DNA from 2 places in the Hylemonella sp. GW821-FHT12C09 genome. Region 2 is predicted to be linked to the other one. Evidence: predicted binding sites of a transcription regulator. Region 2 holds the regulator's gene; the other holds the start of a gene.
The links. Region 2 encodes FNR, which switches genes on or off when oxygen is low (the NO sensors DNR and NnrR bind a similar motif). Its sites were predicted from a motif close to TTGATNNNNATCAA; they were not measured.
Positions count from the first base shown of each region.

Region 1: oxc (oxalyl-CoA decarboxylase) is a predicted target of FNR. The motif match lies at 3,707-3,720, and genes of this name have one in related genera.

Region 1 is NZ_JBXAQQ010000012.1:13,525-28,727, forward strand. Features, by position in the region: gene frc (formyl-CoA transferase) at 1-216, opposite strand, end outside; gene frc (formyl-CoA transferase) at 462-1,736, opposite strand; gene oxc (oxalyl-CoA decarboxylase) at 1,773-3,506, opposite strand; gene AC1RRP_RS17225 (Crp/Fnr family transcriptional regulator) at 3,793-4,401, shown strand; gene AC1RRP_RS17230 (cytidylate kinase family protein) at 4,640-5,473, opposite strand; gene AC1RRP_RS17235 (tripartite tricarboxylate transporter permease) at 5,509-7,038, opposite strand; gene AC1RRP_RS17240 (tripartite tricarboxylate transporter TctB family protein) at 7,072-7,593, opposite strand; gene AC1RRP_RS17245 (Bug family tripartite tricarboxylate transporter substrate binding protein) at 7,747-8,769, opposite strand; gene AC1RRP_RS17250 (methionyl-tRNA formyltransferase) at 9,167-10,105, opposite strand; gene AC1RRP_RS17255 (sulfite exporter TauE/SafE family protein) at 10,195-10,995, opposite strand; gene AC1RRP_RS17260 (cell division protein ZapA) at 11,370-11,711, opposite strand; gene AC1RRP_RS17265 (DUF904 domain-containing protein) at 11,708-11,938, opposite strand; cobalamin riboswitch at 11,976-12,211, shown strand; gene AC1RRP_RS17270 (TonB-dependent receptor domain-containing protein) at 12,281-14,152, shown strand; gene AC1RRP_RS17275 (cobyrinic acid a,c-diamide synthase CobB) at 14,158-15,203, shown strand, end outside.
Region 2 is NZ_JBXAQQ010000008.1:75,491-90,693, reverse strand. Features, by position in the region: gene AC1RRP_RS14310 (MMPL family transporter) at 1-1,412, shown strand, start outside; gene AC1RRP_RS14305 (beta-ketoacyl-[acyl-carrier-protein] synthase family protein) at 1,442-2,638, shown strand; gene AC1RRP_RS14300 (beta-ketoacyl synthase chain length factor) at 2,698-3,498, shown strand; gene AC1RRP_RS14295 (hotdog family protein) at 3,473-3,925, shown strand; gene fabG (3-oxoacyl-ACP reductase FabG) at 3,948-4,667, shown strand; gene AC1RRP_RS14285 (phosphatase PAP2 family protein) at 4,693-5,367, opposite strand; gene AC1RRP_RS14280 (lysophospholipid acyltransferase family protein) at 5,411-6,166, shown strand; gene AC1RRP_RS14275 (3-hydroxyacyl-ACP dehydratase FabZ family protein) at 6,182-6,694, opposite strand; gene AC1RRP_RS14270 (beta-ketoacyl-[acyl-carrier-protein] synthase family protein) at 6,753-8,015, opposite strand; gene AC1RRP_RS14265 (acyl carrier protein) at 8,049-8,330, opposite strand; gene AC1RRP_RS14260 (glycosyltransferase family 2 protein) at 8,569-9,351, opposite strand; gene AC1RRP_RS14255 (sulfite exporter TauE/SafE family protein) at 9,403-10,086, opposite strand; gene hemN (oxygen-independent coproporphyrinogen III oxidase) at 10,117-11,514, opposite strand; gene fnr (fumarate/nitrate reduction transcriptional regulator Fnr) at 11,652-12,374, shown strand; gene AC1RRP_RS14240 (hypothetical protein) at 12,396-12,689, opposite strand; gene AC1RRP_RS14235 (FixH family protein) at 12,721-13,005, opposite strand; gene ccoG (cytochrome c oxidase accessory protein CcoG) at 13,019-14,476, opposite strand; gene ccoP (cytochrome-c oxidase, cbb3-type subunit III) at 14,492-15,203, opposite strand, start outside.

The DNA of each region.
Region 1 (15,203 bases), on a different contig from region 2:
CAGGGTGATGGAGCGCTTGTTGTGGTTGAGCATGGTGAAGTACAGGCTGTCGGCGTTCGGGATGTCGCGCAGCTGTCCGCGCGTGGCATCACCTTCACCGGCCTTCTCCACCTTGATCACGTCGGCGCCGAACCACGCCAGCAGCTGTGTGCAGGTGGGTCCCGACTGCACGTGCGTGAAGTCGAGGATGCGCACTCCTTCGAGGGCCTTGGTCATGAAAAAACTCCTGGTTCTAATGATAAAAAATTCTTATGAATAGAAGCGACTAGTCTTCTATATGACTTGATCATTATAGGGGTTTCAACGCATTGAAATATTGTCGTTTTTTATGTGGGCGCAGGGCCCTGCTGATACATGCGTACAGAGGAGAAATGCAGGTATTTCCAGACCGAAGCGAGGAAACCAACGAGGCAAAAAAAACGGCGCCCGAAGGCGCCGTTTTCATGTCCGAGGGGAAGTTCTCAGACGGCTTTCTTGCCGTGCATGGCCGTGATCTGGTCCTTGCTGTAACCCAGCTCGGCCAGCACCTCGTCGGTGTGTTGGCCCAGCAGCGGGGAGGCGGTGACTTCGGGCTTGAGGTCCGAGAACTTGATCGGGCTGCCGATGGTGAAGTAGCTGCCGCGCACGGGGTGCGGCACTTCGACGATGGAGCCGCTCTTGCGCAGCGATTCATCGACCAGCAGTTCCTTCATGGACAGCACCGGGGCGCAAGGAATGTCGAACTTGCGGAAGATGTCCACCGCTTCGAACTTGGTCTTGTCCTTGATGAAGTCTTCGATGGTGGCGAAGATTTCCATGATGTGCGGCTGGCGGGCCTTCGGGGTGGTGTAGGCCGGATCGGTCTTCCACTCGGGTTTGCCCAGCGCGTCGCAGATCGGCTCCCAGGCGTGGCCCTGCACCGTGAAATAGATGTAGGCGTTGGGGTCGGTTTCCCAGCCCTTGCACTTCAGGATCCAGCCCGGCTGGCCGCCGCCGCCGGCATTGCCGCCGCGCGGGGTCACGCGGTCCTTGAAGGCGTCCATCTCGTGCGGGTACTGGGGATACTCTTCCAGGTAGCCCAGACGCTCCAGACGCTGCTGGTCGCGCATCTTCACGCGGCACAGGTTCAGCACGGCGTCCTGCATGGACACGGCGACCTTCTGGCCCTTGCCGGTCTGCTGGCGGCCGATGATGGCGGTCAGGATACCGATGGCCAGGTGCATGCCGGTGTTGGAGTCACCGAGGGCAGCCGCGGAGATCGTGGGCTGCGAGTTCTCGCCCTTCCACCAGCCGGTGGTCGAAGCGGAGCCGCCGGCACACTGGGCCACGTTTTCGTAGACCTTCAGGTCTTCGTAGTGGTGGCCGTCGCTGAAGCCCTTGACCGAAGCCAGGACCATGCCGGGGTTGAGCTTCTGGATGTGCTCCCAGGTGAAGCCCATGCGGTCCAGCGCGCCGGGGCCGAAGTTCTCGACCATGACGTCGGACTTCTTGATCAGTTTCTCGAGCACTTCCTTGCCCTCGGCCGTCTTGGTGTCCAGGGTCAGCGAACGCTTGTTGCTGTTGAGCATCGTGAAGTAGAGCGCGTCGGCATCGGGCATGTCGCGCAGCTGGCTGCGGGTGACGTCGCCGGCGCCCGGGCGCTCGACCTTGATCACGTCCGCGCCGAACCAGGCCAGCAGCTGGGTGCAGGCAGGACCGGCTTGCACGTGCGTGAAGTCGATGATCTTGATGCCCTTGAGGGGTTTGTTTCCAGACATGTGCATATCTCCTTGTGGGTTGTTGCGCTAGTGAAATCAGTGCTTCTTGGTCGCAGCGCTCGTGGGGTTGAGGCTGGTGATACGACCGCTTTCGGTGCCGGCACCTTCGTCGATGACGGCATTGATCAGGGTGGGTTTGCGCGACTTGATGGCTTCTTCCATCGCCTTGCGCAGCTCGGCCGGGGTGGTGGCCTGCACGCCGACGCCGCCGAAGGCTTCCATCAGCTTGTCGTAGCGCGCGCCCTTGACGAACACCAGGGGCGAAGGATCGCTGGAGCCGCCGCGGGCCAGTTCGTCGCCGCGGTAGACGCCGTTGTTGTTCATGATGACGATGCAGACCGGCAGGTTGTAGCGGCAGATGGTCTCGACTTCCATGCCGCTGAAACCGAAGGCGCTGTCGCCCTCGATGGCGATCACCGGCTGGTTGCTTTCGACGGCGGCGGCCACGGCAAAACCCATGCCGATGCCCATCACGCCCCAGGTGCCCACGTCCAGGCGCTTGCGCGGCTTGTACATGTCGACGATGGAGCGGGTGAAGTCCAGCGCGTTGGCGCCTTCGTTGACCAGGATGGCGTCGGGGTTGGCCTTGATGATGTCGCGCACCACGTTCAGCGAGCTGTGGTAGTTCATCACCGGCGGGTTCTTGGCCAGGGTCTCGGCCATCTTCGCGACGTTCTTGTTCTTGCGCTCGACCACGGCGCCGGTCCACTCGGCCGGGGGCTTGGCCCAGCTGGAGCCCATGCCGGCGAGCAGGGCGGACACGCAGGAGCCGATGTCGCCGACCAGCGGGGCGTCGATGGCCACGTTGCTGTCAGCCTCGGTGGGCGAGATGTCGATCTGGATGAACTTCTGGCCACCGGCGTTCTTGTGGTCCTTGCCACCCCAGGTCTTGCCCTTGCCGTGCGAGAGCAGCCAGTTCAGGCGCGCGCCGACCAGCAGCACCACGTCGGCCTCCGGCAGCACGAAGGAACGGGCGGCCGAGGCGCACTGCTCATGGGTGTCGGGCAGGATACCCTTGGCCATGGACATGGGCAGGTAGGGAATGCCGGACTTCTCGACCAGGGTCTTGATGTCGGCGTCGGCCTGGGCGTAGGCGGCACCCTTGCCCAGCAGGATCAGGGGCTTCTTGGCGCCCTTGAGCAGGTCCAGGGCGCGCTTGACGGCGTCCGGGGCGGGGATCTGGCGCGGAGCGGGATCGACCACCTTGATCAGCGAAGCCTTGCCGGCAGCAGCGTCCATGGCCTGGCCGAACAGCTTGGCCGGCAGGTCCAGGTAGACACCGCCCGGGCGGCCGGAGACGGCGGCACGGATGGCGCGGGCGATGCCCACGCCGATGTCTTCGGCGTTGAGCACGCGGAAGGCGGCCTTGCACAGGGGCTTGGCGATGGCCAGCTGGTCCATCTCTTCGTAGTCACCCTGCTGCAGGTCGACGATCTCGCGCTCGGAGGAGCCGGAGATCAGGATCATGGGGAAGCAGTTGGTGGTGGCGTTGGCCAGGGCGGTCAGGCCATTGAGGAAGCCGGGGGCGGACACCGTCAGGCAGATGCCGGGCTTGCCGGTCATGAAGCCGGCGATGGCGGCGGCGTTGCCGGCGTTCTGCTCGTGGCGGAAGGAGATCACGCGCAGGCCTTCTTCCTGCATCATGCGGGTCAGGTCCGTGACCGGAATGCCCGGCAGGCCGTAGATGTTGGTGATGCCGTTGAGTTTCAGAGCATCGATGACCAGGTGGAAACCATCGGTCAGTTCTCTGGATTGAGCGTCGTTGGACATGGTTGTAGTCTCTCTCGGTTTTTGACGTCTGTGAAAGTCGGGCGACCCGGCGGGCAAATATCTGCGGCTCCTCGAATCTGGGGGACCCCGGGAGCGCGCAATCGGGGTGTCAGGCGGTGCTGGGGCCCTTGTTCGACGAGGTGTCAACAGGGCCCATTTGCATCGACGGGTTATGATAGAAACCGATTCAGTATCCGCCATTGACCACGGTCAATTTTCGGGACAAATAACCGGCTTTCCACGGGGAGCCGGCCCGCTACCGGCGCGAATGCGCGATCCCTGGCCCATGACATCCATCGAGAACCATCCGGAAAAGAACATCATTCGGGTTCAACTCCGCCAGAACAACGTGCTCAAGGGCATGAGTGCGGCGTCGCACGAGGAGCTGGAACAGCACCTCACGGTGGTGGATTGCAACAAGGGCGATTTCCTGCTGCACCAGGGCGTGCATGAGATGGAGCAGTATTTCATCCTCGACGGGGTGCTCAAGCGGGTCGTTGCCAATGCCCAGGGCAAGGAAATGATCCTGCGCTTCGCCGCCGAGCGCGAGATGGAAACCAGCTACGCAGCATGGTCTCTCAAGACGCCTACGCCCTACAGCATCGTTTCAGTGACCAAGGCGCGCGTGGTCAAGCTGCCCCTGCCGGAGTGGATCGCCTTCATCGATCGTCATCCGGAGGAAAAGCGCCTGTTCGAGTACTGCGTGATGAACCTCATGAGCGAAATCATGGCGCACACCATCACGCTGCACCTGCTGGACGCGCCGGGCCGTGTGCACCGCTTCCTGCGCAAGCACCCCGAGCTGTTCGACCGCATCCCGAAAAAGGAACTCGCGGCCTACATGAACCTCTCGGCTGAGACGCTGAGCCGCCTCAAGCAGCGCGGCAAGATCTAAGGCTGCGCTGAACAAGCCCCCCGCCGCGTGCTGCATCCCCGCAGCGGGCGGTCTGCGGCGTTGCAAATCCTCGCCATAGCAGGAACTATGGCTGTGGTTTGCGCCTTGCATCCCATCCCTCTGCGGGGCGCGCAGCCCATCGCCAGGACTTATTCCGCGCAGCCCAAAGAAAAAGGGCCTGTTCCGTGAGGAAGCAGGCCCTGGTTCCGGCCCCGCAAGGGGGCAGGAGCGCAGATGATCAGGTCTTCGAGTGCGTGAACAGGCGCGAGGACGTCATCAGGCGCAGGCGGTTCTCGACGCCGACGACACCGGACACCATCGAGGCGACCTTTTCCACCTCGCCCTGCTCGTGGGCGTTGACCACGATGCCCTTGAGGATCACGCGGCCCTTCTGGGCTTCGATGGTGATGTTCACCTCTTGCGTGGTCTCGTTGTCCTTGAGGGCGGAACGCACGCGGGACGCCAGGGTCATGTTGGCCAGCAGCTGGCGCGAGGCCTCGGACTCCTGGAACTCCGGGCGCTGGCTCAGCTGGCGGATCTGCTCCACGCAGCTGTGCACGCTCAGGCGGTCGGTGTTGAGCACCAGATCGTAGAGCACCGGGTCGCCCCAGGTGACGCCGAAGAGCTGGTGCATGCGGGTGGCATGCGCGTGGTCGCTGCGACGGATCTCGCTTTCCGCGAAATCGCGGTCGTCGGTCTCCAGATGGTTCATGAGCCATTCGACGCGCTTGTGGAAGGAGCGGGTGATGCGCACCGTGAGCACGTGCGGCACGGGGCGCAACAGGCAGGTGGCGCCCCAGCCGCGCAGCACCACATTGCCCTTGTTGGCCAACTCAAACACTTCTTCGGCAGTGTAGAGGGCAAGACGCTCGGTGTCGGTCTTGGCGCGCTCGATCAGCCCGGCCTTGCCTTCACGCAGGCGGTTGATCAGGCTGGTCGAGACGTGCATCTTGCCGGCCACATGATCCACCACCTCGTGGCGCATCACGGCCAGGTTCATGGCGGCCGTCAGTTCCAGGGCCACATCCTTGGCCAGGGAACCCATTTCCTGGGTCATTGCAATCACGGGCATGTTCTTACTCCTTCGTCGGTACTCGAAAAGGGGGCTCAGTCCACGGGACGCTCGGCGGCGAACTCATCCTGCTTGGGCGGCTTGACCAGGGCGATCAGCTTGGAGATCAGCGGCCAGAACAGCAGGAGCAGGGCCAGGGTGGTGATGGAGCCGACCAGTGCGTTGGAGTACATGACCGAGAGCTCACCCTGCGAGACCAGCATGGCCTGGCGGAACGAGTCTTCGGCCTTGTCGCCCAGCACCAGGGCCAGCACCAGTGGCGCAAGCGGGTAGTCGAGCTTCTTGAACACGTAGCCCACCACGCCGAACAGCAGCATGAACCAGATGTCGAGCATGGCGTTGTGCACGGTGTAGGCACCGATCGCGCAGATCACGATGATCACCGGGGCGATGATCGAGAAGGGGATGCGCAGGATCGAGGCGAACAGCGGCACGGTGGTCAGCACCACGATCAGGCCGACCAGGTTACCCAGGTACATGGAGGCGATCAGGCCCCACACGAAGTCCTTCTGCTCGACGAAGAGCAGCGGGCCGGGTTGCAGACCCCAGATCAGCAGGCCACCCAGCAGCACGGCGGCGGTCGGCGAACCCGGGATACCCAGGGCCAGCATGGGCAGCAGGGCGGCGGTACCGGCAGCGTGGGCTGCGGTTTCCGGCGCCACGACGCCTTCGAGTTCACCGGTGCCGAATTTGGCGCCGTTCTTGGACATCTTCTTGGCGATACCGTAGCTCATGAACGAGGCCGGGGTGGCACCACCGGGGGTGATGCCCATCCAGATGCCGATCAGCGAGGCGCGGATCGAAGTCGCCCAGTAGGCGGGCAGCTTCTTCCAGGTCTGCCAGACGACCTTGGGGTCGATCTTGGCGCTCTTGCCGGAGAAGGCCAGGCCTTCTTCCATCGAGAGCAGGATCTCGCCGATGCCGAACAGGCCGATCACAGCGATCAGGAAGTCGAAGCCGCGCATCAGCTCGGTGAAGCCGAAGGTCAGGCGCAGCTGGCCGGTCACGGTGTCCATGCCCACCGCGGCCAGGCCGAAGCCGATCGTCATGGAAGCGAGGATCTTGAAGGGCGAGCCCTTGCCCATGCCCACGAAGCTGCAGAAGGTCAGCAGGTAGACCGAGAAGAATTCGGGCGGGCCGAACTTCAGGGCGAACTTGGCCACCAGCGGCGCCAGGAAGGTGATCATCACCACGGCGACGAAGGCACCCACGAAGGACGAGGTGAAGGCGCCGGTCAGCGCTTCGCCGGCGTGGCCCTTCTGGGCCATGGGATAGCCGTCGAAGGTCGTGGCCACCGACCAGGGTTCACCGGGGATGTTGAACAGCACCGAGGTGATGGCGCCACCGAAGAGGGCCCCCCAGTAGATGCAGGACAGCATGATGATGGCCGAGGTCGGGTTCATGCTGAAGGTCAGTGGCAGCAGGATGGCCACGCCGTTGGCGCCGCCCAGACCGGGCAGCACGCCGATCAGCACGCCGAGGACGATGCCCACCACCATGAGCAGAAAGTTCATGGGCGTCATCACGACGGCGAAGCCCTGGAACAGTGCGTTGAGTTCTTCCATTTTCTTAAGTCTCCGTAATTTCCTGCTGGGTGCTCAATAGCCCAGGAAGCTGAGCGGGTCGAAGGCGCCCTTGTGCAGCGGCACCTTGAACCAGACTTCGAACATCATGAAGAACACGGCGTTGACCACCAGGGCGATGATGACGCTCTTGAGCCAGCTGTACTTGCCCAGAATGATCATGAAGAGCGCGATGTAGACGGCCGAGGCGACGTAGATGCCGATCACCTGGATGAAGCCGACGTAGACGGCGGCGGGCAGCAGCACCGACAGCACGCGCTTGAAGGATTCGCGGTCAACGAACACCTCGGTGTTCTTGTCCTTGCTGGTCAGCGCCTGGTACAGCACGCCGACACCCGAGATGCAGAGGATCAGGCCGATGTAGAAGGGGAAATAACCGGCGCCGGGGCCGTCACTGGTCCACTCGGAACCCAGTTTGCGGCTGCCATAAATGATGGTGCCGCCCATGATGATTACCAGGATCGCGACGATCGCATCAATGATGTTGGTGGCTACGCCGGTGCGTTCGCCTTCGTGTGATTCCATATTCGATTCCATGACGAAAGAAGTGCTGATGAGGTAATTTCGGGCGGCAGAAAACTAGGGTCAGCGCCAGTCCAGACTGGCCACCGTCCCGCTGTACTTTGCGTGGGGGTGGGAGAGGGCGGGTCCGGTCCCGGCATGAGGCCGGACCCGCGGATGGTTTTGGGCTTACTTGGCCAGGAAGCCAGCTTCCTTCATGAGGTCGCGGTGGGTATTCTCAGCAGCGGTGAGCCACTTGTTGAAGTCCGCGCCACTCATGGTGGTCTGGTTGAAGGCACCCTTTTCCATGTATTCCTTCCAGTCCGGAGTCTCGCGGACCTTCTTGAGCAGGTCGACGTAGTACTTGAGCTGGTCAGCCGTGATGCCGGGGGCGGCGAAGATGCCGCGCAGCATGACGTAGTCAGCCGGCACGCCAGCTTCCTTGCAGGTCGGGATGTCGTTCCAGGACTGGGTGTCGGTCACCTTGGCCTTGTAGGGCATGCGGACGTCGTCGAACACGCACAGGGCACGCAGCTTGCCGGCGCGCCACTGGGCAACGGCTTCGGCCGGGTTGTTCACGCTCGAATCGACGTGGCCGCCGACGAGCTGCACAGCCACCTCACCACCCCCCTTGAAGGGGATGTAGATGAACTTGGTGCCGGTGGCCTTTTCCATGCCCACGGTCAGGATCTGGTCTTCCTGCTTGGATCCGGTGCCGCCCATCTTGAACTTGTTCGGGCCGGCGGCCTTCACGGCGTCCAGGTACTCCTTGGCCGTCTTGTACGGCTTCTCGGCATTGGTCCACAGCACGAACTGGTCCAGCGCCATCATGGAGACGGGCGTCATTTCCTTCCAGTTGAAGGGAACACCGGTGGCCAGGGGCGTGGTGAACAGGTTGGACAGGGTGATGATGATCTTGTGCGGGTCGCCCTTGGCTTCCTTGACCGAGAGGAAGCCTTCGGCGCCAGCGCCGCCGGACTTGTTCACGACGATCAGGGACTGGTTCATCAGCTTGTGCTTGACGATGATGCCCTGCATCAGGCGGGCCATCTGGTCGGCACCACCGCCCGTACCGGCGGGCACCACGAACTCAACCGGCTTGGTCGGTTCCCATGCCATGACCGGCAGCGAGGCGCTCAGCCCGGCCGCGGCGATGACGGCCGTGGCTGCGGCCACGACCCTGGTTTTCAGTTTGGCTTGAAAGCTCTTCATCTCTTGTCTCCTGTTGATGGAACGTTTGCCGATTAAGACCACTCTGCGTTAGCCTCTCGATTACCTTGCAGCAATCGACGTGCTTCTACTGTGAAATTTTCTCGCGAATTTGCTCTTGATTGCGGTCAACTTTTCAGAATTTTTCGCGGGCCCTAGGGTTTCTACGAGTGGGGATATTGCGTACGCTCGCAGCGCTGTTGCGAGCCTGCGCCCGCATTTTTTTTGATGCATTCCTCGCGTGTACGCAGCCCTGCATGCTACTCCGGTCGCGAGGCCTTGAACATAAACTTTCACTCGGATACGCATCAACGGCCTCTTATGTCTGTTGACGCACACCGAAACAAAACGGGCAGCCGCTGGCTGCCCGTGTGAGGTGAAGCAGGGTGCGAGGCCGCGTTCAGCCGGCGCTCTTTTTTTCGCCGGCCGGCTGCAGGCCGTGGCTGCGCGCGAATTCGCCGGCTTCCATCTTCTTCCCGCCTTCGGGCTTGAGGCGCAGCACCTCGATCGTGCCGCCCTGGGCGTAGATGAAGAGGGACTGCTCGGTGACCTGCACGATCTCGCCGGGCTTGCCGCGCACCGCGCCGAAGGTGCGCACGGGATGCTTGCGGCAGTCGTAGATCGAGACCTTCACGCCGCCGAGTTCGCACCAGGCGCCCGGCGCCGGGTTGCAGGCACGGATCAGGTTGTAGACCTGGTCCACATGGTTGGCCCAGTTGATCTTCGACTCCTCGGCCTTGAACCAGCCTTCATAGCTGGCCAGGCTTTCGTCCTGCGCCACTTCGGCGTGCTTGCCGGCCACCACCAGATCGGCGGCCTCCAGCATGGCGGCCACGCCCTGCGGGAAGAGGTGCTTGAAGTAGACGTCACCCAGCGTGTCGTCGGGGCCGATGGGGCAGCGCTTCTGCAGTATCACCGGGCCCTCGTCCAGGCCGTCGGTCGGGCGGAAGATGGTGAGGCCGGTCTCGCTGTCGCCGCGGGCGATCGGCCAGTTGATGGATGACGGACCGCGGTACTTCGGCAACAGCGAGGGGTGGTACTGGATGGTGCCGTGCCTGGGGATGCGCACGAAGGACTGCGGTGCGAACTGCAGCACATAGGCCATGATGCCCAGGTCGACGTTCAGGTCGCGCAGGGCGGCTTCAGCCTCGGGGCTCTTGAGGCTGGGGAGCTGGAAGACCTTCAGGCCGGCCGCTTCGGCGGCGGCACGCAGGGCATCAGGCTTCTCACCCGGCTTCTCGGGTTTGCAGAACACGCCGGCAACGGTGTCGCCGCGCGCCAGGAAGGCTTCGAGCACGGCCTTGCCGAAATCCTGTTGGCCGATGATGGCGATACGCATGGTTTTCTTGTCTCCTCGGAAATTCAGTGCGAGCTTATGGAAGCCGGATTATCCGTGGCTTACAGGGCCGACCTATCAGCCGGGCGACTTCAACGCATCAGGAAATAGGCCGCCAGCAGGTAGAGCACCACGGCGAAGGCGCGCTTGAGCGGCCGGATATCCATGCGGTGTGCGGTGCGCGCGCCCAGCGGGGCCGTCAGGATGCTGGCCGTGGCGATCACCAGCAGACCGGGCAGGTAGAGGTAACCGAAGGCGCCCGGCGGCATGTCCGGCAGGTCGCGCCCGGCCCAGATGTAGCCCAGCGTGCCGGCCAGCGCGATCGGAAAGCCCAGCGCCGCCGAGGTGGCCACGGCCTGGTGGATCTTGACGTTGCACCAGGTCATGAAGGGTACCGAGACGAAGGCGCCGCCGGCGCCCACCACCGAGGACAGCAGGCCGATCACATTGCCCATGCCGAACATGCCCAGGCCGCCGGGCAGCGTGCGCGAGGGCTTGGGCTTGCGGTCGATGAACATCTGCGTGGCCGAGTAGGCGATGAAGAGCGAGAACACCATGCCCAGCACCCGCGTGGGCAGGGCCGCGGCGATCTGCGCGCCGATCAGGCCGCCGAGCACGATGCCCGGCGCCAGCAGGCGCGCCACCGGCCAGAGCACGGCGCCGTGCTTGTGGTGCGCGCGCACCGAGGAGAGCGAGGTGAAGCAGATCGTGGCCAGCGAGGTCGCGACTGCCATCTTGACCACGTACTCGGCCGGGAAGTCCTTGGACTCCAGGATGATGGTCATGAAGGGCACCATGATCATGCCCCCGCCGATGCCCAGCAGGCCTGCGAGGAAACCTGCACACACGCCCATCAGGGCCAGTTCAACAATCAACTGGGGTTCAAGGATCATCGGGGAATTTCTGAGAAGGGCGCGCCGCGGAATGTAGGTGTCTGCAAGTGCCACCAGGCCGCATCCTGAACCGGGGTTCAGGTGGGCGAGGTCAGCGTTGGCTTTGGGTTCATCTGACGCGAGACGATCACGCTAGCCAGGCAATTTCCAAGCCCGGGCTCAATGAGCATTGGTTCAAGGAATTTAAAGCCCGATGGCATTGCAGACCTGTTGATTGTAGTTGGATGCCCAAAAGACGTTGGCGATTCTTGCGTGAAGCGACGTGTGCGGGGCTTTGACGCAGGACACCGTGGAACCGGCTAGGCCGGGCCGCCGGTGTCGCCCCCTTGAGGGTGGGAGGCCTGGCCACACGCAGTGGGCCAGCCACGGGGGGCTTAGATCAGCTGGCCGTCCTGGCCCAGCGCCGCATCGAGCCGCCCGATCAGCGCACCCAGCACGGCGTCGCCGTCGGCGCCATTGCCGCTGGCGATGAGCGGCGTCGTACGCGGCGCGGGGGCGGGAGCAGGGGCGGCAGCGCCGCGGTCGCTCAGCTCGAAGGCCAGGTTCAGCGCCGCCAGCACGGCGATGCGGTCGCGCGCCTTGACCTTGCCGGCGTCGCGGATCTTGCACATGGCGGTGTCCACACGTTCCACGGCATCCAGCAAGCTGGTCTCGCCGCCTTCGGGGCAGCCCAGCAGGTAGCTCTGCCCCATGATCTGCACTTCGAGCTGTTTCATGCGGCGTCCTTGTGGCCGTCGTTTTCAGCCGGCTCGGACAGGCGCTCGAGCAGCGCATCCACGCGGGAACGCGCAGCACCCAGGCGGGACTTGAGCTGGTCGCGTTCGGCTGTCAATTCGTCGATCTGGTCGGTCAGCAGCTCGTTGGTGCGCTGCAGTTCCTCATGGCGCACGAGCAGACGCTCGACACGCTCGACCAGTTGCTCGATTTGGGACGGGTTCGACATAGATCAAGCCATTGTAGGGTTTACGCAAGATTTCGAACGTAAAATCTACAACGTTGGTGCTCGCGGTGTGGTTCACATGCCGCAGTTCAACGGGAAGCAGGAAGGTGAGCCGTCATGGTGAGCCCAACCTGCGCTGCCCCCGCAACGGTAAGTGGACGAGCCGCAAGGCTCCGCTTTCATCAATCAGCCACTGGATGCCCTGAACAAGCATCCGGGAAGGCGATGGAGGTTGTTTCCATCAGCCCGGATACCGGCCAATCAAGTGGTGTCGCGCCTGCGTGACGCCGTGCCGCCCATGCACTGTCGGGGAAGACGGTGAGGGCTCCGGTTCCTTTCTTCATCATGAACAACTGTTCTTCGTACGCGCGCCCGGCCTGGCTGGTGCTGGCCGCTGCATTCCTTTCCTTCTCTGCACAGGCCCAGACCGTGGCGCTGCTGGGCGAAACCGTGGTCACGGCCAACCGCACGGCACAACCCTTGAGCGACCTGGTGGCCGACGTCAGCGTGCTCGACCGCGAAGACATCGAGCGCAGCGGTGCCGGCACCTTGCCGGACATCCTGGCGCGCGTGCCCGGCATCGAGCTGGCGCGCAACGGCGGCCCCGGCACCACGACCAGCCTGTTCATCCGCGGCGGCGAAACGCGCTACACGGCGGTTTTCATCGACGGCGTGCGCGTGGACACGCAATCGGGCAGCGGCGGCGCGCCCTGGGAAAACATTCCCCTGGCACTGATCGACCGCATCGAGGTCCTGCGCGGCCCGGCCGGCGCGGTCTACGGCGCGGACGCCATGAGCGGCGTGATCCAGATCTTCACGCGCAAGGGGGAGGGCGGCTTCTCGCCCTTTGTCAGCACCGGTGTGGGAACCTACAGCACACGCAAGACCGAGGCCGGCTTCAGCGGCAGCCACGAGGCCTTCGACTACGCCCTGGGCCTGGGTGACGAGAGCAGCAAGGGTTTCAATGCCCGGCCCGTCGCAGCCCAGAACGGTGACGATGATGGCTACAACCGCCAGTCCGCCAACGCCCGTCTGGGCTGGCAGATCACGCCGACCCAGCGGGTCGAAGCCACCGGGCTGTCGAGCAACATGAACTCTTCGTACGACACCTCGGCCAGGGACGACAAGAGCCTGCACCAGTTGCAGACCATGGGCCTGAACTGGCTGGCGCAATGGACCGGGGCCTACAGCACGCGCCTGAGCGCCACCGATGCGCGCAACCGCTACGAGACGGAGCCGTCGGTCTCCAAGTCCATCACCCAGCAGCGGGGCTACCTGTTCCAGAACGAATACCGCGTCGGCCCCCAGCTCTTCACGGCTGCCCTGGAGCGGCGCGAGGACCAGCTGGACAACAGCAGCACCACCCCCGCGACGACCGCCCGTGCGCTCAACGGCCTCGCCCTGGGGTATGGCTTCAGCGGCAGGCAGCACACCCTGCAGTTGCAGGCGCGCCAGGACCAGGACAGCGAGTTCGGCCTCCAGAACACGGGCAGCGTCGCGTATGGCTATGCCCTGACGCCGCAGTGGCGCCTGACCGCCTCGGGCGGCACGGCCTTTCGCGCGCCCACGCTGTACCAGCGGTTCAGCATCTACGGTGTGTCCACCCTGCAGCCCGAGAGCAGCCGCAACCTGGAAATGGGTGCGCGTTACAGCGCGGGCACGACCAGCTGGGGCGTGGTGGCCTATCGCAACATGGTCGACAACCTGATCGTCTACGCCAACAGCAACCCGGGCTGCCCCAACAGCCCCAACGGCTGTTATGGCAATGTGGCTCGGGCGGAATACAAGGGCGTGACCTTCTCGGGCCGTCAACGCGTCGAGGACGTGAATCTGCGCGCCTCCCTCGATATTCAGGACCCGCGCGACGGCAACACCGGCCTCATGCTGGCGCGCCGCTCGAACCAGCACGCCACGCTGGGCGCGGACACGCGCCAGGGCCGCTGGACCTATGGCGCCGAGTCCCAGCTCTCGGGCATGCGCTATGACACGGCCGCCAACACCACCGTGCTGCCCGGTTACGTGCTGTTCAACCTGCACGCCCGGGCCCAGCTGGCCCGCGACTGGTCGGTCCTGATGCGGCTGGACAACGCCACGGACGCGCCGTACCAGCTGGCCAGCACCTACGCCACGCCGGGCCGCTCGCTTTTCGTCTCACTGACCTGGGCACCGGGCCCGGCGGCTGCAACTCCGCTTGCCGCCCCTGCGGCGGCACAATGACCACCATGTCCGAAGTCCTGCGTTGCCCGGCCGTCCTGGTCGCCGCCCCGGCCTCGGGCCAGGGCAAGACCACCGTCACGGCCGCGCTGGCGCGCCTGCATGCCCGCCAGGGGCGGCGGGTGCGGGTCTTCAAGTGCGGGCCGGATTTTCTGGACCCGTTCTGGCACACCCTGGCCACCGGTGCCCCCGTGCACCAGCTGGACCTGTGGATGACCGGCGAGGCCGACTGCCGCGCGCGCCTGGCCCAGGCGGCGCGGGAGGCCGACCTCATCCTCGTCGAGGGCGTCATGGGCCTGTACGACGGCCAGCCCAGCGCGGCCGACCTGGCCCGGCACTTCGGCCTGCCGGTGCTCGCGGTGATCGACGCCTCGGCCATGGCCGGCACCTTCGGCGCGCTGGCCTACGGCCTGCAGCACTACCAGCCGGGCCTGCGCTGGGCCGGCGTGCTCGCCAACCGCGTGGGCAGCGCGCGCCACGCCGAGATGCTGCAGCAGGGCCTGCGCGAGCCGCAGCACTGGCTCGGTGCCATGCAACGCAGCGCAGCCCTGGTGCTGCCCGAACGCCATCTGGGTCTGGTCGCAGCCACCGAGCTGAGCGACGCGCAGCAGCGGCTGGACGCCGCAGCCGATGCCCTGGCTGACACCCCGCTGGGTCGCCTGACGCTGGACGAACTGCGCCAGCGCTGGGGCGTGGACTTTCCGGTGCCCGAGGTACGAGCCCCCCAGCCTGCGCTGCTGGAAGGCCAGACGGTGGCGGTGGCCAGCGACGCCGCCTTCTGCTTCATCTATGCCGCCAACGTCGACTGCCTGCAGCAGCTGGGGGCACGCGTGGTCTTCTTCTCGCCGCTGGCCGACCACGCCTTGCCTGATTGCGACGCCGTCTGGCTGCCTGGCGGTTATCCGGAGTTGCACGCCGCGCGCCTGGGCGCCAACCAGGGTCTGCGCGACAGCCTGCGCGCCCACGTGGCGGCGCACAAGCCCTTGTGGGCCGAATGCGGCGGCATGATGGCCCTGTTCGATCGGCTCACCGATGGTGCGGGCGTCACGCATGA
Region 2 (15,203 bases):
GCCCGGCCACGCCGCAGCAGGCGCGCCTGTTCTGGCGCACGCTCTGGCTGGGCCTGCTGACTTCGGTGGCGGGTTTCCTGGCGCTGCTGGGCTCGGGTTTCCCGGGCCTGGCGCAACTGGGGCTCTACTCCACGGTCGGCCTGGTGGCCGCCGTGCTGGTCACACGCTACGTCCTGCCCCGACTCATGCCCCGGCATCTGCCCGCGCCCGACCTGCCGCGCACCGGAGAGCTGCTGCTGAGGCTGATGCGACAGGCGCCGCGGCTGCGCTGGCTGTTGCTGGTGCTCATGCTGGGCATGCTGGTGGTGGTCGGCCTGCATGCGGACCGCATCTGGAACCGCAGCATCTCCGCCCTCAATCCCGTGTCCCAGGCCGACCAGCAGCTGCACGAAGAGCTGCGTCGTGACCTGGGGGCCTCGGATCTGCGCTACCTGGCCGTGCTGACGGCGGCAGACCAGGAACAGGCCCTGCAGCAGGCCGAGCGCGCCGGCCGTGTGCTGCAGACCCTGAGCCGTGCCGGCACGCTTGCAGGCTACAGCTCACCGAGCCAGGTGCTGCCCAGCCTGGCCAGCCAGCAGGCCCGCCAGGCCGCGCTGCCGGAACCGGCGCCCTTGCGCCAACGGCTGGACGCGGCACTGGCCGGCCTGCCCCTGCGAGCCGAGCGCCTGCAAGGCTTCCTGGCGGATGTGGAAAGCAGTCGCACCCGTGCCCTGCTGACGCGCCGCGACCTGGACGGCACGGCCTCGGCGCTGCTGTACGACTCCCTGCTCATCCCGCGGGAGCGCGACGTGCTGGTGCTGATGCCGCTGCGCCCGCCCATCGTCGGCGAGGTGGAGCAGGACATCAACATCGAGCGCGTCGACGCCGCGCTCAAGGCCGACGGCATCAGGAGCATCACCGTGATCGATCTGCTGGCCGAGACCAGCGCCCTGTTCGACAGCTATCTCCACGAAGCGCTGTTGTTCTCGGGCCTGGGCTGCCTGGCGATCCTGGCCCTGCTGCTGCTGACACTGCGCTCCATCACACGCGCGCTGCGGGTGGCCCTGCCCCTGGCCTGTGCCGTGGTCTGCGTGACTGGCACCCTGCTGCTGGGCGGAACCTCGCTGACCATCCTGCACCTGGTGGGCCTGCTGCTGGTGGTCGCCATCGGTTCGAACTACGCTCTTTTCTTCGACAACACGAACACCGGCGGCACGGCCCAGGCGCAGCGCCAGACCAGCATTTCCCTGGTCACGGCCAACCTGACCATCGTCGGCAGTTTCGGCATGCTGGCGCTGTCCAGCGTCCCGGTGCTGGCCATCCTGGGCATCACCGTCGGCCTGGGCACGGTGCTGGCCCTGGTGTTTTCTGCGGTGCTCGCCCGCTCGCAGCCCGGCCTCGAACAGGCCCACCCGGTAAAATTGCCCGCCTGATCCCGGTCCCCCGTCTCTCCCCTGTCCCCATGCCGTCGCCGCTTCAACTTTCCGCCTACACCATGACCAGCGCCCTGGGCGCCGGACTCGCACCGACGCTCGATGCCCTGCGCCAGCAGCGCAGCGGGGTGCGGCACATGCGCTGGGAAACCGTCGAGCTGGACACCTGCCTGGGCGAAGTGGCGGGACTGGACGAGGTCAGGCTGCGCGAGGACCTCGCGGCCTTCGACTGCCGCAATAACAGGCTGGCCCAGCTGGGCTTGGAACAGGACGGGTTCGCGGTTGCCGTGCGCGAGGCCATGCGCCGCCATGGCGCCGACCGCATCGGCGTCTTCCTGGGCACCAGCACCTCGGGCATCCTCAGCTCCGAACTCGCCTACCGCCAGCGTGATGCGGATACCGGCGCCTTCACCGTGCCACTGGACTACCAGCACACGCACAACGGCTATTCGGTGGCCGATTTCGTGCGCTCCTATTTCGGCCTCACGGGACCGGCTTTTGTCGTCTCGACCGCCTGTTCCTCCAGCGCCAAGGTCTTCGGCAACGCACAACGCATGATGGACTGCGGCCTGATCGATGCCGCCATCGTCGGCGGGGTCGACTCGCTCTGCCTGACCACCCTCTACGGCTTCAACTCCCTGCAACTGGTGTCGGCCCGGCCCTGCCGCCCCTTTGATGCCACGCGCGACGGCATTTCGATCGGAGAGGCCGCAGCCTATGCCCTGGTCGAGCGCGCCGGCCAGGCCGCGACAGGCGCCATCGTCATGAGCGGCATCGGCGAGTCCAGCGACGCGCACCATATGTCCTCCCCCCACCCCGAGGGCCTGGGCGCGCGCACGGCCATGCAGCAGGCCCTGGCCATGGCCGGCTTGCAGGCGGCGCAGATCGACTACATCAACCTGCACGGCACCGCGACACCAAGCAACGACGCGGCCGAGGACAAGGCGGTGAGCGCCCTGTTCGGCACCACCACCCCCAGCAGCTCCACCAAGGGCCATACCGGTCACACGCTCGGGGCGGCTGGCGGCATTGAAACCGTCATCTGCGCACTGGCCCTGCAGCACGGCCTGGCACCGGGCGGCTGCGGCACCGAGCAGCTGGACCCGACGCTACAGTCCCGCTACCTGCTGACCAACCTGGAGCAGCCTCTGCGCCATGTCCTGAGCAACTCCTTCGGCTTCGGCGGCAGCAACTGCAGCATGGTGCTGTCGAGGGTCGAGGCATGAGCGTCGCACAGCCGCCAGCAGACGCTCGCACCGCAGCCCGCCAGGACGAAGGTATACCAATGGGTCAGCTACAGGTTCACGTGCAGGGCGTCGGGGTCTATGGGCCTGGCCTGACCGGCTGGACGCAGACCGCCGGGGTGCTGGCTGGTCACCAGCCTTTTTGCCTGGCCGCCATCAGCCTGCCGCCGGCCGAGGCCCTGCCACCGGCCGAGCGCCGGCGTGCCGGCGTGTCCATCAAGCTGGCCTTTGCCGCGGGCTTCGACGCCATCCGCCAGGCCGGGGCCGATGCGGCTCGCCTGCGCTCGGTCTTCACCTCGACGGGTGGTGATTGCGACAACTGCCACGCCATCCTGGAAACCCTGGCCTCGGCCGACCGCGCGGTGTCGCCCACGCGCTTTCACAACTCGGTGCACAACGCCCCCTCGGGTTACTGGGGCATCGCCACGGCCTGCCGGGCCACATCGACCAGCCTGTGCGCCTACGACGGCTCCTTTGCAGCCGGCCTGCTGGAGGCGGCCACCCAGGTCGTGAGTTCGGGAGAGCCGTGCCTGCTGCTGGCCTACGACAGCCCCTATCCCGAGCCGCTGGGCCAGGTGCGTGGCATCCCCTACCCCTTTGGCGTCGGCCTGGTGCTGAGCCCCGAGCCGGTGGCCGCCAACGCGACCTCGCTGCGCCTGAGCCTGAGCCGGCAGCCCCCCACCCGCCTGTCCGATCCGGCGCTGGAAGCCATGCGGTGCAGCGTTCCTGCGGCACGCAGCCTGCCCTTGCTGCAGCACTTGGCGCAAGGCCGCGACGGCCGGGTGAGCCTGGACTACCTCGACGGAATGGCCCTTGATGTTGACATCAAGCACGCTGCCTGACCAGGCCTGGATCGCGGCCCGTATCCCGCATCAGGGCAGCATGTGCCTGCTCGATGCGGTGCTGCAATGGGACGCCGAACACATCGTCTGCCGCGCCAGCAGCCACACCCGGACTGACCACCCGCTGCGGTCGGATGCGCAGCTGGGCATGGCCAACGGCATCGAGTACGCGGCCCAGGCCATGGCCGTGCACGGCGCGCTGCTGGCGGGCAGCGACAGCGCACCGGCCGCCGGTTTCCTGGCCAGCGTGCGCGACGTGAAGTGGCTGGCCGCGCGGCTCGACACACAGGCCGCCGATCTGCAGATTCATGCCCAGCGCCTCTCGGGTGACGGCAACACCATCCTCTATAGCTTCCACCTCGAAGCAGGGGGCAGCGCCCTGCTGAGCGGTCGCGCCAGCGTCATGCTCGACGCGGGCGCATCATGAACTTCCTGCACACGGACCCCGCATGAAATACGCACTCGTCACCGGTGGCAGCGGCGCCATCGGCGCGGCCATCTGCCGCCAGCTGGCCGCCGACGGCCTGCACGTCATCATCCACGCCAACCGCAATGTCGAAGCGGCCGAAGCCTTGCGCGCAGAGATCGTGGCCGCGGGCGGATCGGCCAGCACCGTGAGTTTCGACGTGGCCGACGAGGCCGCAACGCGCGCGGCATTGGAGCCCCTCGTGGCGCAACAACCCATCCAGGTGCTGGTCAACAACGCCGGCATACACGACGACGCCGTCTTTCCGGGCATGAGCAGCGCGCAGTGGCATCGCGTGATCGACGTGTCGCTCAACAGCTTCTTCCACGTCACGCAGCCCTTGACCATGCCCATGATCCGCACCCGCTGGGGGCGCATCATCACGGTCACCTCCATCGCCGGTATCACCGGCAACCGCGGGCAGACCAACTATGCGGCGGCCAAGAGCGGCCTGCATGCGGCCAGCAAATCGCTGGCGCAGGAGCTGGCCAGTCGCGGCATCACCGTGAACGCGGTGGCGCCTGGCATCATCACCTCCGACATGAGCAAGGACGCTTTCGATGCCGAATCGATCCAGCGCCTGGTGCCCATGAAACGCGCGGGCCGGCCCGAGGAGGTCGCGGCCCTGGTGAGTTTTCTGGCCTCGGAGCAGGCGGCCTACATCACCGGCCAGGTGATCTCGGTCAATGGCGGGATGATCTAGGTGAACACGCCCTAGGTGTGATGTTTCAATAGGTTGCTCCCGGCGAGTCGGCAAACTGACGGCGGAACAGGCCCAGGCTAAGCAAGCCGCCCAGCGCCCCCAGCAGCACACCGCCCACCACATCCAGCAGCACGTGCTGCTTGGTGGCCAGGGTCGAGTAGGCGATGACGACGCACCACAGCCAGTTCAGGGCCAGCCAGACCCGGCCGACACCGACGGCACGCAGCTGATGGTGCAGCCAGATCGCCGAAAACACGGCGATGGCCACATGCAAGGAAGGGCAGGCATTGCCCGCCGTGTCGACACCTTCGAGCATGGCCAGGGCGCTGCCCGGCGGCCGCTCGAACGCCGGCACGCTCGTGGGCCAGAAGTAGAAGCAGGCCAGGCCGACCAGGCAGGTGCCGCCCACACTCAGGCCGTAATACAGCAGTTGCCGCAGATTGGGCATCAGCGCGGGCGACAGGCAGGTGTAGAACCAGAGCGAGAGGTAGGGCACCCAGGCCCACCCCTGCATGGGGATGACCCGGTCCAGCCAAGTGAGCGGCATCGTGCTCACCTGCGTGTGAGGGTAACGCAGCAGGAAAAAATAGGCTTCGAAAAACAGCCAGATGAAGAGTGCCGAGCCGGGTGCCTTGAGCCACCAGAGGCGCCAGAACAAGCGGTTCAATTCGTGCGCCGGGGACTGTCGGGAAAGAGGCATGGTCAATAATCGCTGATCTGTGAGCAATGGTATCAACTTGGCTATGCAATCGCGACGATCCGGCAACCCGCTCTGGCGACTCTACGAAGTTTTTGTGATGGTTTTCGGGCTGGGCTTGCTCGCGGTGATCTGCCTGCTGTCGATCCCGCTGTTCCTGCTGCTCTTCATCGCGCTGCCGCGTCGCTGGCACCGGGCGGTGTCGCGCCGCATCATCCGTTTCGGTTTTCAGGCCTACCTGTGGACCTTGCACTGGGTCTGCCAGATCCGCACCGACCTGCGGGAACTGGATGGCCTGCAGGACGAGGGGCCGCTGATCATCATTGCCAACCACCCGTCCCTGCTCGACGCGGTCATGCTGCTGAGCTGTTCGTCCAAGGCGACCTGCGTGCTCAAGGCCAGCCTGCTGCACAACCCCCTGTACGGCGTGGGTGCGCGCATGGCCAGGTACGTGAGCAACGAGAACCCGCGCCTCATGATCGAAGGCGCCTGCCGTGAACTGGCGCATGGCGCGCATTTCATCCTGTTCCCGGAAGGCGGACGCAGCCGCGAATTCCCCATCAGCAGCCTGTCCGGCGCCTGCATTCTGATCTCGAAGAAAAGCCAGGTGCCCATCCAGGCGGTCATCCTGGAGTTTTCCACGCCCTATCTGGGCAAGCACTGGGGCCTGTTCACCCCGCCGGTCCTGCCCCTCACCATCCGGGCCCGCCTGGGCCGGCGCTTCGAGCCGCCGGTGGTCACCGCCCAGGCATTGAGCGAGCTGGACAGCTACTTCCGCAGCGAACTCCCGCCGAAGGGCTGAAGCGGTCGCACCGGTTCAGGTGCTGCGCTGTGCGAGGCCGGCCAGGCCTTCCATCACCGCCTGTCGCGGGGCGTTGATCACCAGGATCTCGATCTGGGCCGCTTCATCGCCGCCGACGGTCAACAGGGCGGTGACCGCCGCCGCCGTTTCCGACATGGGCCGCGTACGCACGTCCACCTGCACGGTTTCACGCGGCAGCACCGGGCGCTTGAAGCTGCACTTGCGGATGCTGGCGAGCAAACCCAGGTAGTCGCCTTCCAGGCGCCGCGCCGCCGGGGAGCCCGCCCGCATGCCCGCGCCGGCCACCTGTGCCACCAGCTCGACCAGCATCACGCCTGGCACCAGCGGCAGGCCGGGGAAGTGGCCGCGCAAGATGGCACCGTCCTCAGACCAGCGCGCGCTGGCCTGGTAGTGATCGTGGTCCAACACCGTGAGGCGCTCGATCAGTTGCATGTCGCCGCGATGCGGCAGCAGCTGGTAGACGCCTGCGGCGCCGAGCTCGATGGGGTAGCTCAGCGTCTCGCTCATCAGCAGATCTCCGCCCTGCGGGCTGCGCTGCCATGCGCCTTGGGAGCGGCCCGGCGGCTCATGCGTACCGTCGCGCGATCAGCGACACATTGCTGCCGCCGAAGGCGAAGGAATTGGACATGACGGCCTGCAAGGACTGGCCGTGGCGCGCCTGGCGGGGCACGTAGTCCAGGGTACAGCGCGGGTCCGGCTTGTCCAGGAAGGCCGTCGGCGGAATGCTGCCGCTTTGCATGGCCAGCAGGCTGATGGCGAATTCGGTCGCGCCCGCGGCCCCGATCAGATGCCCGTGCTGGGACTTGGTGGAACTCACGGGCAGGTGATCGGCATGGTCGCCAAAGGCCTGGCGGATGGTCTCGCTCTCCACCACGTCGCCGGCCTCGGTGGCCGTGCCGTGGGCGTTCAGGTAATGGATGCCGGCGGGCGCGATGCCGGATTCATCGAGCGCCATGCGGATGGCGCGGTACTGGCCTTCGCTGGACGGCAGGGTCAGGTGCTTGGCGTCGCTGCTGCTGCCATAACCGCAGATTTCCCCGTAGATCGTGGCCCCGCGGCGCAAAGCGGACGCTGCGGTCTCCAGCACCAGCGCGGCCGCCCCCTCACCGAGCACGAAACCGCTGCGGTCCTGGTCGAAGGGCCGGCAGCTGGCCGCCAGATTGTCGGGGTGGGGCTTGGCCATCACGCGCAACGCGTTCCAGGCCATGAAGACACCGGGCACGTTCATGGCCTCGGCGCCGACAACCACGATGGCATCGGTATAGCCGTGGCGGATGCTGCGATAGGCCTCGCCCAGTGCCATGGCCGAGGAGGAACAGGCCACGCTGTAGGTGTGTGTCGGGCCGCGAAACTGATGGGCCATCGATATGGCGGCCGTGGCGGCATTGGGCATGAGCCGCGGTACGGAGAGCGGGTGCATCACCGTGGGGTTGCGGCCGGCCAGCAGCTGTTCGTGCAGACGGGTGTAGAGGGCTTCGCCGGTGGTCGCGCCACCCAGGCCGATGCCGGCAAACACGCCGACGCGCTCGGGCTTGAGATCCCAGTCAGTAGCCCGGGCATCAGCCAGTGCTTCCCGGCTGGCCAGCAAGGCGAATTGCGTGGCGCGGTCCAGCCCCTGCTCGTTGCGGTCCAGCGTCTGTTCAAAGGCGGGATCGACATCGGCCGCCAGGGCATGGGGCAACCAGTGGGTGATGCCGGGTGCGGCGGGCCGGATGGCGCTCTCGCCCTGCAAGAGGCGATCAAAGCTGGCCTGGCGTGTCAGGCCCAGTGGCGTCAGCAGGCCGATGCCTGTGACAACGACGCGCTGCACGGACGGGATGGTTGACATGGACCGGAATCAGCGCTGCCCGCCGGCAGCCACTCAGGCCTTGCCGGGCAGGGAGGCCGGCACCGGAATCTGGCCGTTGTTGGCCGCGCGGATGGTGGTCTCCATGTCGGCCACCATCTCGTCAAAGCTCATGCTGCTGTAGCGCGCCGGATCGTCGACCTGAAAACCGTAGAGGTCTTCGACCTCGAACAGCATTTCAACCACGCCCAGCGAGTCCAGGCCCAGGTCGGCGACCTTGAGACCGGGCTGGTCGAACACGGCCGGTTCGACGTTGAACTGTTGAATGACGAAATCTTTGATGATCTGACGCAGCATGGTGACTCTGTTTCCTCATGGGCTCCCGCGGTCTGGCTGGTAAATCCGTCCGCCTGGCGGTCCGGAATTCACAGCTGACGAGCATCCCAGGGAATTTGTTGTTGTATACGGCGCCAGACAGGAATATCCCTGTCCGGCTACAGCCATGCGCCCCGACAGCTTGGCTCATGGTCAGTCCAAATTGTACCCAGATTCCCCCAGGATTCGTACGGAAAACAGCCCCGGCGAACGGTCGGGCTCAGCAGCGGCGGCGCCCCAGGCGCCGTACCAGCAACAGTGGCAGGCGCAGGGCAAAACCCAGCATCAGGCGCGTGTGCATCCAGGTGAGCAAGGCGTTGTCGCGCAGGTAGTTGAAGTGCGAGACGCCGCCCTCCTCGGGCCGCAGGTATTTGACCGGTGCGTCGATATTGACAGGCCAGACACCGGCCCAGCACAGGCGCACGGCGGCTTCGATGTCGAAATCGAAGCGGCGCATCCAGCGCTGGCCGCGCATGATCTTCAGCAGCGGCGAAACAGGGTAGACGCGAAAACCGTAAAGCGAGTCGCCGATGCCCATCCACAGCGTCTCCAGATTGGCCCAGGCATTGGAGACCTTGCGGCCCTGCACGCGCAGCGCTGGCGCATCGGCAGCAAAGACCGGCTTGCCCAGCACCATGCGGCAGGTGTCGTCGCCCGCCGCCTGCATGAACGCCGGGATCAGTTGCGCCGGGTGCTGGCCATCGGAATCCATGGTCAGCACATGGGTGTAGCCGGCCGCCTCGGCCAGCACCAGCCCGTGCAGGACGGCGGCACCCTTGCCCTGGTTCCGTACCAGCACCATGACCTTGAGGTCCGGCTCCTGCGCAGCCCGCGCCTGCAGTTGCGCCCCGCTGCCGTCCGTGCTGCCGTCGACGACCACCCAGACCGGAGCCCACTGGCGCAAGGCCTCCTGCACGGTTTCCAGCAGCTTGGGACCGGTGTTGTAGCTGGGGATCAGGACCAGATGGGTGCGCGACGGTGTGGCGCCGGAAGGACGTGACATGGGCCTGGATTATGGCAAACGGCCGTGCGACAGACGAAGGAGAAATCGGGATCAGCCGGCCGGGGTGACGCACCAGGGTGCCGTGTCATGCACCAGTCCCATCCACAGCGCCCAGGCCGAACTGGCAGCCAGCGCCAGACCGGCCAGTCGCATACCCCAGTCACCGCGGCCCGTGCCGCGCAGGCGCAGCCATAACCAGGGACCGGCCATCATGGAAACGGCCGTGCCCGCGGCGAACAGCGCCATGACCGCCGCGCCTTCGATCGCGCTGCCCGTCATGGCCGCCACCAACAGGGCCGAGTACAGCAGGCCACAGGGCAACAAGGCCCACAGCGTGCCCACCACCAGCGGTGCGCCCCGGCCCTGGCCGGCGGCCAGCGCACGGGCACCGCTCCACAGGCGTCGCGCCGCACGCTCCAGCCAGACCGGCTGTTGCGCACGCACCAGCAGCACCAGGCCCAGCATGAAGGCCGCGACGTGAAACAGGGTCCAGACCGGGCGCAGCGCAGCCGACTGGATGGTGAGCCAACCCAGGCCCTGGATGGAGGCTGCCGCCAGGGCGCCCAGTGCGGCATAACCCAGCACGCGACCGAGCTGGAACACCCACATCGCCTCGTTGCGGCGCTCGCCGGCGGCCTGGCCCAGACCGACGCAGGCCGCGCCGCACATGGCGATGCAATGAGGGCCGCCGGCAAGGCCCATGAGCAAGGCCGTGACGGCCAGGGAAGTCTGCATAAGGCCGAGTGTAGGGCCGCGCGAAAGCGCTCAGATGATCTTGGAGAACCGGGCGCGGTTGCGGTCCGCCTGCAGGTAACGGTCGAAGGCCATGGCCACGGCGCGCACGAAGTACCAGCCCATGGCCGTGACCTGGATACCCCCATCGTCCAGCGTCACCAGCCCCTGCTCGGCCAGCTCGCGCAGGGCCTCCAGTTCCGGGGCGAAGTAGGACTTGAAGTCGATCAGGTAGGCCAGGTTGATGGATTCGAACAGCACCTCGCCCTGGCACATCAGGGCCATGATGACGGCACGGCGCACCAGATCATCCCTCGATAGCGCCAGGCCGCGCACCACGGCGAAGTGGCCGTGATCGATGGCGTCGTAGTACTCCTCCAGTGTCTTGGCATTCTGGCTGTAGGTGGCGCCGATGCGGCCGATGGACGAGACGCCCAGGCCGATCAGGTCGCAGTCGGGCTGGGTGCTGTAGCCCTGGAAGTTGCGGTGCAGGCGCCCCTGGCGCTTGGCCACGGCCAAGGCGTCGTTGGGCAGCGCGAAATGGTCCATGCCGACATAGACGTAACCCGCGGCCTGGAAGCGCGCCAGCGCGCCGGACAGCATGGCCAGCTTGGCGGCGGCGCCCGGCAGTTCGGCGCTGGCGATGCGGCGCTGCGGCTTGAAGCGCTCGGGCAGGTGGGCGTAGGCGTACAGGGCGATGCGGTCCGGCCGCAGTTCGTTGACCTGCTGAATCGTGCGGGCGAAGGACTCGGGCGTCTGCTGCGGCAGACCGTAGATCAGGTCGACGTTGACCGAATCGAAGCCGCGGTCACGCGCGGCCTGCACCAGGGAAAACACCTGTTCGGCCGGTTGCACCCGGTGCACCGCTTTCTGCACGGCGGGGTCGAAGTCCTGCACACCGAAACTCAGCCGGTTGAAGCCGAGTTCAGCCAGGGTGTCGAGCCGACCGGCATCGATGGTGCGCGGATCGACTTCGATCGAGTATTCGCCGCCAGGCGCCAGCGTGAAGCTGCGCTTGAGCATGGCCATGAGCTCGCGCAGTTCGGCGTCGCTCAGGAAGGTCGGCGTACCGCCACCCAGATGCAACTGCGTGACGGTCTGGCCCACGCCCAGCTGGGCGGTGTGCAGATCCACCTCGCGGCTCAGGTAGCGCAGGTACTCGGCCGCGCGGTCATGGTGCTTGGTGATGATCTTGTTGCAGGCGCAGTAGTAGCACAGCGACTCGCAGAACGGCACATGCACGTAGAGCGACAGCGGCAGCACCAGGGCGGCCGCGCCCGAGCGGCGCTGCTGCAGGGCACGCAAGTAGTCGTCAGGGCCGAAGGCCTCGACGAAACGATCCGCCGTCGGGTAGGAGGTGTAGCGCGGCCCCGCCACGTCGTGGCGACGCAATAGCTCTGGAGAAAGGGGCTCGACGGTATCGGCGTTCATGAGGGGTCCTCGGATGCTTGAACTGTGCCGGGGAAAGGGGGATTCCATCTTGATTTGCATCAAATGCTGGTAAGGTACGGGCCAGAGTCCATTTCCAGTGGGGAGTTGCCGCCATGGCCGATGTCAAAATACAGCCCATGAATCCGCAAACGATCAAAGTCGCCTGCTCCAATTGCAATCTGCGCGAGCTCTGCATGCCCATGGGCCTGAGCACCGAGGAAATTGACCGCCTCGATGACATGGTGGCCAATCGCCGCAAGATCAAGCGCGGCACCGCCCTCTTCCGCAATGGCGAGAAATTCAACTCGCTCTACGCCATCCGCACCGGCTTCTTCAAGACCTGCGTAGCCTCCGAGGACGGCCGCGACCAGGTCACGGGCTTCCAGATGGCCGGCGAGATCATCGGCCTGGACGGCATCGTCAACGACCACCATACCTGCGACGCCGTGGCGCTGGAGGATGCCGAGGTCTGCGTGATGCCCTTCGACCGCATCGAGGACCTGTCGCGCGAGATCAATGGCCTGCAGCGCCATGTGCACAAGATCATGAGCCGCGAGATCGTGCGTGAGCACGGGGTGATGCTGCTGCTGGGCAGCATGCGGGCCGAGGAACGGCTGGCGGCCTTCCTGCTGAACCTGGTGCAGCGCCTGCACGCACGGGGGTTCTCCCAATCCGAGCTGATCCTGCGCATGACGCGCGAAGAAATCGGCAGCTACCTGGGCCTCAAGCTCGAGACCGTCAGCCGCACTTTCTCAAAATTCGTGGAAGACGGCATCGTCGAGGTCAAGCAGCGCCATGTGCGCATCCTCGACACCGATGCCCTGTCCCGGCTGGTCAACCACCAGACCGAGTGCCACTGAGGTCGAACGACCCCGGTTCTTTCAGCAGCAGCCGTCCTGCTTGGCGCAGGCCTCGGGCCGTTCGTCCTGCGGCAAGGGGCAGTGGTTCAACTCGAAGGGCGACAGCGCCAGCAGCGTCGTGAGCGCGCTGGAGAGCATGGTGATGCCCCAGAAGACGAAAAAGGCGATGGTGTAGATGCCCTGGCGCGACAGCTCGACCGGTTGGCCGAACCAGTGCAGGTCATGCGGATCGACCATGGCAAACACCAGCATCTCCAGCACACCTGCGACCAGAAAGGCCGGCCAGGCGATCCACATGAGTTTTTGCAGTTTCATCGCGCCCTCCTCGTATCAGGTGGCCGGGGATTCAAGGCTTGTCCGCCGGCCGGGCCGGCACCGGTGCGCCCGTGGCAGCGTGGTTGCGCGCCTGCACAGCCGGCGCCAGGCTGGCCGGATCGGCCTCGAGCGTCTTGTTGATCTCGATGCCCTTGCGGTAATAGTCCTCGCTGACCACCGGGTCGGGTCGGCTCACGGCCAGGTAGAGGGTGATGAAACCGGCGATCACCACGATGATCGGACCGGCCAGCACCAGCCAGACGTGGCCGAACTTCCACCAGGGCGCGGCCGGCGCGGCATTGTTCTTGTCATTCATACTGCAAGGCTCCTCAACGTGGCACCAGGAACACCGACTTCTCGCGCAATTGCGCTGACGTGTCGCGTGCGGTGATCTCGAAATGGATGGGATGGGTGCCAGCGGCGGCGCCCTCATAGGGCAACTGCACGCGCACCGCAACCCAGCGCGATTGCGTGGCGTCGACCCCTACCTCCTCCTCGGAGGCCACCGACAGGCCCGGCAGGCCGCTGACCGTGATGCGGTAGTGCTGTCCGGACTCGGTGGCATTCATGATCTGCAGACGGTAGACGTTCTCGATCATGCCGCCGGACACGATGCGCGCCATCACGCCACGGTCGCGCACCACGTCCACCTTGAAGGGCGTGCGCAGCGCCAGGCTCACCAGCATGGCCATGCAGACCCCGGCCAGGATGGAGGTGTAAACCAGCACCCGGGGACGGAACACGTGCCGCCAGGTCTCGGCGCTTGTCCACTTGTTCTTGATGGCGTTCTGCGTCGAGTACTTGACCAGGCCGCGCGCGTAGCCCATCTTGTCCATCACGGTGTCGCAGACGTCGGCGCAGGCGCCGCAACCGATGCACTCGTACTGCAGGCCCTTGCGGATGTCGATGCCGGTCGGGCAGACCTGCACGCACAGGCTGCAGTCGACACAGGCGCCGAGCTTCAGCGCCGCCGGGTCGGCCTTGCGCGAACGTGCGCCGCGGGGCTCGCCGCGCTCTTCGTCGTAGGTGACGATCAGGGTGTCCTTGTCGAACATGGCACTCTGGAAACGCGCATACGGGCACATGTACTTGCAGACCTGCTCGCGCATGAAGCCGGCATTGCCGTAGGTGGCAAAACCGTAGAAGATGACCCAGAACACCTCCCAGGACGACATGCGCCACTGGATGAACTCCAGACCCAGCTCCTTGATCGGCGTGAAGTAGCCGACGAAGGTGTAGCCGGTCCACAGCGCCACGGCCAGCCAGGCCAGGTGCTTGCCGCCCTTGCGCGCCAGCTTGTTCAGGGACCATGGCGCGGCGTCGAGCCGCATGCGGGCCGAGCGATCACCTTCGATCCGGTGTTCGATCCACAGGAAGATTTCGGTGTAGACCGTCTGCGGACAGGCATAACCGCACCACAGGCGCCCGGCCACGGCCGTGAACAGGAACAGCGCGAGCGCGGAAATGACCAGCAAGCCGGTCAGGTAGATGAAGTCCTGCGGGTACAGGACCAGGCCGAAGATGTAGAAGCGGCGCGCGCCCAGGTCGAACAGCACGGCCTGACGCTGGCCCCACTCGAGCCAGGGCAGGCCATAGAAGACCAGCTGGGTCAGCCAGACAAAGACCCAGCGCCAGCGGCTGAACAGGCCGCTGACGCTGCGAGGATAGATTTTCTGCTGGGCCTGGTACAGCGAGACCATCTCCGCGTCATCGGCATCGACGGCCGAAGCCGGCGCCTGCGCGACGATGGGGATGATCTTCTGGCCCTTGGGGTCTGATTCTGTCAACTGAACGCCCAGCCCTCAAGGGGCCGCCACCTTGTTACCGCCGGAGCGACTCCAGACATAGGCCGACAGGACGTGGATCTGGGCTTCGCTCAGTTTTCCTTCCTGGGCCGGCATCTGGTTGACCTTACCGTTGTTGATCATGGCGACGATGGCATTCTCGCCATAGCCGTGCAGCCAGGTGTCGTCGGTCAGGTTGGGCGCACCCAGGGCCGTGTTGCCCTTGCCGTCCATGCCGTGGCAGGCGGCGCAAGCACCGAACTTGGTTTTGCCCAGCGAGGCGCGCAGCGAATCGTGCGGGCTGCCCGAGAGGCTCAGCACATAGTGCGCCACGTTCTTGACGTCGTCGGGGGTACCCACGGCCGCAGCCATGGGCGGCATGTTACCCATGCGGCCCTTGGTGATGGTTTCCTTGATCTGTTCGGGCGCACCGCCATACAGCCAGTCGCCGTCGCTCAGGTTGGGAAAGCCCTTGCTGCCGCGGGCGTCGGAGCCGTGGCATTGCGCACAGTTGTTCATGAACACGCGCTCGCCGATGGCCAGGGCCTGCGGATCGCGCGCCATGTCCTGCACGCTCATGGCGGTGAAGCGGGCATACAGGGGCGCCACTTCCTTCTCGCCCTTGGCCATCTCGGCCTCGTACTGGCCCTGCTGGCTCCAGTTCAGCTTGCCCGGGCTGGTGCCCAGGCCCGGGTACATGGCCAGGTAGATCAGGGCAAAGACCACCGTG